Regions from separate parts of the Vibrio sp. V30_P3S12P165 genome, predicted to be linked through region 1. Evidence: predicted binding sites of a transcription regulator. Region 1 holds the regulator's gene; the other holds the start of a gene.
The links. Region 1 encodes MetJ, which represses methionine synthesis genes. Its sites were predicted from a motif close to TTAGACNTNTANANGTCTAA; they were not measured.

Region 1 (3,423 bases):
TTTTGGCGCACTATCAAGTAAAAAGTAATCGCCAAGCAAAAAGTAATCGCGAGTTTAAGCAAAGATTACCCAAGGACGCTACGGCGTCCTTTTTGTTTGTTTTGTAGCGCGGGTTCTTATGCCATGGGCTCCCTTTCCGCCGCCACCGATTGCCAGATACCACAACGAATATAGCGGGTAAGCTGGTCTTATCAGATTAAATCAAACCAGCTTTGCTCGGTTTAAGCACAATCCTACCTAGGCAGTTTGTCTGACATCCTTTAGAATGAGTCGTTCGTTAACAAAACCATAAGAGAACCTCCCTATGTCAGAAGACCAGCAAGACCTTTCTCCAGAAGATGCATTTCGCCAAAGCGCCCTTGATTATCACGCGTTCCCAACGCCGGGAAAAATTGCGATTGCTTTAACTAAGCCAGCCGATTCGGCTGCCGACCTTGCGCTGGCTTACAGTCCAGGTGTTGCTGAACCTGTCCGTGAAATTGCACAGAATGCTGACAATGTCTACAAATACACCGGGAAAGGCAATATGGTTGCCGTCATTTCGAATGGCACCGCCATCTTAGGATTAGGAAACCTTGGCCCAATGGCTTCCAAACCCGTTATGGAAGGGAAAGCGCTCCTGTTTAAGCGTTTTGCTAATCTTGATTCGATTGATATTGAAGTCAAACACCGCACCATTGATGAATTTGTCGATACTGTCGCCAATATCGCCGACTCTTTTGGTGGTATCAACTTAGAAGATATTAAAGCACCAGACTGCTTTGAAATCGAACGTCGCCTAATCGAACGCTGTGACGTGCCCGTATTTCATGATGATCAACACGGAACCGCGATTGTGACCGCAGCAGGCATGCTCAATGCCATTGAACTGCAAGGGAAACAACTCAAAGATTGCATTATTGTCTGCTTAGGGGCTGGCGCAGCGGCTGTTGCTTGTATGGAGCTACTGATTAAATGTGGTGCAATGCGTGAAAAAATTTATATGTTGGATCGCAAAGGAGTGATTCATACTCGCCGAGACGATCTCAATCAATATAAAGCCTTATTTGCCAACAACACTGATAAACGGACTCTGGAAGATGTGATTGCGGGTGCCGATTTATTCCTTGGCGTATCTGGCCCGAATTTACTGCCACCTGAAGCATTAAAATTAATGGCAGACAACCCCGTCATCTTTGCTTGTTCTAACCCAGATCCAGAAATTAAACCGCAATTAGCCCATCAAGTTCGCGATGATTTGATCATGGGTACCGGCCGCAGTGATTATCCAAACCAAGTGAATAACGTACTCTGCTTCCCGTTCATTTTCCGAGGTGCACTGGATGTACGAGCCAGCGAGATTAATGATGAGATGAAATTAGCGGCTGTGGAGGCCATTCGTCAATTAGCCAAAGAACCTGTACCAGACGCAGTCCTACAAGCGGCGGGAGTCAAAAAACTCAGCTTTGGTGCTGAATACATCATTCCTAAACCCATGGATCCACGTTTATTGTCTCGCGTAGCAAGAGCCGTTGCACAAGCCGCCATCGATTCCGGTGTGGCCCGCATCGCAATGCCAGAAAACTATATGCAAGACTAAAACTATCTGCAAGACTAAAACTGAACTGGATCTTCTGACTACAATAAAAAACCTAGCGCTGCTAGGTTTTTTATTGTGAGTGGTTTATTCGTCATAGGCTTCAAATTCAATCCCCATCGCGGTCATTAATGCTTTAGCTTCAGTGGGAATATCATCTGGACGATCTTTTCGCAAGTCTTCATCAGTGGGCAGCGGCTGACCTGTGTAGGCATGCAAAAAAGCTTCACACAACAATTCACTGTTAGTTGCATGGCGCAAGTTATTGATTTGACGTCGAGTACGTTCATCAGTGAGGACTTTCAATACCTTTAGTGGAATTGATACCGTAATTTTTTTTACCTGTTCACTTTTTTTTCCATGCTCAGCATATGGGCTAATATACTCGCCATTCCAGTCTGCCATTGCGCACCTTCGTTGTTTGAATTCGAATCTAAATAATCAAAGACCCTAATTTTAGCGGGATTTACCGCCATAAGCAAAGACATATAGACATCTAGAAGTGTTGACGTCTCATTTAGTGATGAGTAAAGTGTCAACTTATCTAAAAGATCAAATAGCGTTATTTATCGTCATCAGTGTGATGATAGGTTGTGTGAATGAACCTATTCATTCCAATATCGGACGATCATCAGGAAAGGAAATCGTTATGACCACTCGTCAGTCAGCCACCATTGCCGCTCGAACCGGTATTGAATCAGATACTCAATACCATGCTGTTGTTCCCCCCATTTATTTATCAACTAACTATGGATTTCCTGCTTTTGGTGAAGTCCCCACCTATGACTATACACGCTCGGGTAACCCAAATCGAGGGCTACTTGAACAGGCCTTATCTGAATTAGAAGGGGGAGAAGGGGCCATTGTGACCAACTGTGGAACCTCCGCCATTAACCTGTGGATCTCCACCTTTCTAACCCCTAAAGAGTGGATTATTGCACCCCATGATTGCTATGGCGGCACCTATCGACTGCTCAATTCCAGAGCGAAAAAAGGGGATTTCAAGGTGCTATTTATCGACCAATCCGATCCGCAAGCTTTAGCGGATGCGTTCGCTCTCAAACCTAAACTGCTACTCATCGAAACACCATCAAATCCACTCGTTCGCGTGGTTGATATTGCCGACATTTGTCAACAAGCCAAAGCCGTGGGCACACTGATTGCCGTCGACAATACTTTTCTTACACCGATTTATCAAAAACCACTAACCTTAGGGGCTGATTTTGTCATTCACTCCACCACCAAGTATCTGAATGGTCATTCTGATGTGATTGGTGGTGCTATTATCAGTAAAACCAGCCCGCATGCAGAAGAGCTAGCATGGTGGGGTAACTGCCTCGGTTCTACCGGCACCCCGTTTGATAGTTACATGACACTTAGGGGGCTACGTACTTTAGCAGCCAGAATGCGTGGACATGAAGAAAGTGCGCAACGTATTTTAACTTATCTACAAAGTCAGCCTTTAGTGGCCACCATTTATCATCCCAGTTTAACCTCTCACCCTGGCCATACTATCGCTAAACAGCAACAAACTGGCTTTGGTTCAATGCTCAGTTTTGATTTTGCAGGCTCATTTGCTCAACTCAAAGCTTTTGTCGGTCACCTTGCTCTTTTCTCGTTAGCTGAATCATTAGGCGGGGTAGAAAGTTTAGTCTGTCATCCTGCCTCCATGACCCATCGCGCAATGGGGGAAGAGGCGTTAGCAAAAGCGGGCGTTTCAGAACAATTATTACGTTTATCCGTTGGCCTAGAAGAGGTGACAGACTTAATTGCGGATCTCGATCAAGCCTTTAAAAAAGTACAGGAGAGCTGTTAATGGAGAGACAACTGCATAAATTTGGAGGAAG
Region 2 (3,423 bases), on a different contig from region 1:
AGTCTGATATTTTTACTCGGTGCGTTATTTGGCCATTTGCTATTGACGATCGCTAAAACTCGTCTACAAGCTTTTCACCGCATTTTACCTGTGGTGGGGATTTTATCGGCAATGGTGACAACGCTCTGCATTGTACCTTACGCATATCAACTTGAGGCTGAGCAGCTTTCAGCCATGATCCAGCCACTACTGGTGAGCTTTTCGTTATTGGTAGCGGGTATTTTTGCTTGGTGTTGGCATTTACTATTAGTAAAACCTGTGACCAAAGCCTCCTTATTGCTTGCGTTACTCTTGATGTTAGTTGCGGTAACCGGTTTCTATCGTCTTTATTTATAGGGTCATTGTCGGCGATATTTCGAGAGGAAAATCACGACGGATTGATAAAATTGCAGCTAAGCTTACTATCAGGGCGACGAGAAAGGAGCAAAATGATGGATTTAAGCAACATTAGCCGTCTTGATGACGCAATTTTATTAGGCATTATTAATGAAAAACTGCGTTTAGAGTGTGATAGCTTGGATGAACTCGTATCCATGTATGAGATGAATGAACAACATGTGGTTGGTAAGTTGAGTAATCTAGGCTTTAGGTATGACCCTCTCACCAACCAGTTTAAATCGTATTAATAGCTTGTTTTCCGCATAATTTAAGCCATCTTGATCCCGTCAAGGTGGCTTTTGCATTGTTGGCGAGCGATAGCAAAAAAAGCTTGTAAGTAACGCTTGTCTTTTTCGCTGTGGCGGGTTGCGGCAAATAACCGACGCCATAATCCATCGCCTAATGGTTTGCTGGTGATAAGTCCCTGGCGTGAAAATTCACTGATCGCCCAGTTGGGCAACGTGGCAACGCCTAATCCGGCAGACACCATTTGGACTAGCATTAAAGTATTGTCTGCTTGTTTCCACTTTGCTGGTTCTACGCCTGCCGGGTGTAGGAAATGTTTGACGACATCTAAGCGTTGTTTTTGTACCGGATAACACAGCATGGTTTGTTCGGCCAAATCTTGTGGTGTGATGACGGTTTTATCAGCGAGTGGATGGTTGGTTGCAGTAATAAGGCGCATTTCAAAGTCAAATAAGGGTTCATAATGCACCTCTGAGCGCGGTAAAATATCAGAGGTAATCACCAAGTCTAGCTCTCCTGCTAGTAATGCAGGTAAGGGTTCAAAACCAAACCCTGAGGAAAAATCGAGCGTTACACTGGGCCAAGCTAATTGATATTCACGCAGGGCAGGCATTAACCATTGGAAGCAAGAATGGCATTCAATTGCCATGTGTAAGCGTCCATTCACATCTTCTTTCAGGCTGGCGAGTTCGTTCTCTGCTTTGGCTAAGCGTGGCAATATTTCATCGGCAATGCGAAGCAGAATATTACCTTCTGATGTAAAACGAACCGGGCGTGTTTTGCGGAGAAAAAGTTGTCCACCAATCCGAGCTTCAAGATCTTTTATTTGATGGGATAACGCCGACTGAGTCAGGTGTAAAGCCGTGGCGGTGGCGGTTAGTGAGCCCGTTTCTCGCAGTGAAACTAAGGTTCTTAAATGTTTAAGCTCGATCATGTATCACCTTCACCTTCCCTTTTTTATTATTAATTTATCTAAACTTACGTGTTTTTTTTAACCGTGTAAACATCTAGATGGCTATTTGTTGTTAATCCTACGAATGAAATGTTTATAAACATGAAATTTTCTAATAAACAAGTTGAATAATTGGTGATTGTATTCAGTATCATGTTACGCGATAGTTTAGCCATCCAGATGTCTTTTAATGTCTGCACCTATCTATAGAAGGATAAAACACATGGCAACGACAACGCATATTCTCGGTTACCCACGTATTGGTGAAAAACGTCAGCTAAAATTTGCCCTGGAGCAGTATTGGCGTGGTGAAATTGAGCAATCTCAACTGCAACAGGTTGGACAAAGTATTCGTCAACAAAACTGGCACCAGCAGCAAGAGGCAGGGTTGAGTTTTGTGACTGCGGGTGATTTTGCTTGGTATGATCATGTATTAACTACAACACTTTTGCTTGGTCATGTTCCCGAACGCCATCGTCATGGTTTTCCTGATCTCGATACGCTATTTCGAGTCGGGCGTGGTCAGTCACAAAATCATTGTGGATGCAGTGGCAGCGCCGCTTCTGATATGACTAAATGGTTTAACACTAACTATCATTACATTGTGCCGGAATTTAGTGCTACAGATAGTTTTGAGGTAAGTTGGCCACAATTGTTTGATGAAGTGAATGAAGCCGTCAAAGCTGGCTATCCGGTTAAACCCGTTCTTCTTGGCCCGTTAAGTTATCTTTATTTAGGTAAAGAGGTTGGGGAAGGTTTTGATCGACTGACATTACTTCCTCGTCTACTTACTGCTTATCAAGCGATTTTAGCTAAATTAGCCAAGCAGGGAGTGACTTGGGTACAAATTGATGAGCCGATCCTAGCTCTGGAACTTGAAACGCCGTGGCAAGAGGCCTTTAAACTGGCTTATCAGGTGATTCAAGGTGAGGTGAAATTACTGTTGACCACCTATTTTGATTCTGTAAGTGATACGTTAGATAAAATTGTTAAACTGCCCGTTAATGGTCTGCATATTGATCTTTCAGCAGCTCCTCAGCAACTCGATGAGGTATTAGAAAAGCTTCCTCAAGACTGGGTATTATCGGCGGGTGTGGTGAATGGACGGAATGTCTGGCGAGCCGATCTCGCTTCACAACTCAATCAACTTCAGCCAGTAAAAGCACAGTTGGGGGATCGCTTATGGGTTGCCAGCTCTTGTTCTCTACTCCATAGCCCCGTTGATCTAGAACTAGAAGCGAACCTTTCACCAGAAGTGCAGAGCTGGTTCGCTTTTGCCAAACAAAAACTGACCGAAATTTCGCTGCTCGGCCAAGCATTAGATGGCGATCATGCAGCAATATTGGCCTGTGAGACGTACAGTCAGCCTATTGTAGCGCGTCAACAAGCCATTCATGTTAATAAGCCTCAAGTTCAAGCTCGGCTTAACAGTATTACCGATTCTCTTGCTGAGCGAAGTGCACCTTATGCAGAGCGTGCTTACCATCAACAAGAAGTGCTTGGGCTTCCCCTGTTACCGACGACAACCATTGGTTCTTTCCCACAAACGGGAGATATTCGTGCCGAACGTCGAGCTTACCGACAGGGCAAGTTAGCTGAAACGGATTATGTGAATGCGCTTAAAGGACATATTGCCGATGCGGTTCAACGTCAAGAAGATCTGGGCTTGGATGTGCTGGTGCATGGCGAAGCCGAACGTAATGACATGGTGGAATATTTTGCTGAAAATCTTGCTGGTTTCCAAACCACGCAGTTTGGTTGGGTGCAGAGTTACGGTTCTCGTTGTGTGAAGCCTGCCATAGTGGTAGCCGATATTGAACGAGAGAAGCCCATGACGGTAGAGTGGT

Region 2: the regulator MetJ is predicted to act here: its motif matches at 1,745-1,764, upstream of metE (5-methyltetrahydropteroyltriglutamate--homocysteine S-methyltransferase).

Annotation. Positions count from the first base shown of each region.
Region 1 is NZ_WXWH01000060.1:51,590-55,012, forward strand. It holds gene rpmE (50S ribosomal protein L31) at 1-28, shown strand, start outside; gene CAG57_RS12295 (malic enzyme-like NAD(P)-binding protein) at 305-1,579, shown strand; gene metJ (met regulon transcriptional regulator MetJ) at 1,664-1,981, opposite strand; gene CAG57_RS12305 (O-succinylhomoserine (thiol)-lyase) at 2,226-3,392, shown strand; gene CAG57_RS12310 (bifunctional aspartate kinase/homoserine dehydrogenase II) at 3,386-3,423, shown strand, end outside.
Region 2 is NZ_WXWH01000030.1:258,187-261,609, reverse strand. It holds gene CAG57_RS06835 (hypothetical protein) at 1-336, shown strand, start outside; gene CAG57_RS06830 (DUF4250 domain-containing protein) at 432-626, shown strand; gene metR (HTH-type transcriptional regulator MetR) at 647-1,558, opposite strand; gene metE (5-methyltetrahydropteroyltriglutamate--homocysteine S-methyltransferase) at 1,800-3,423, shown strand, end outside.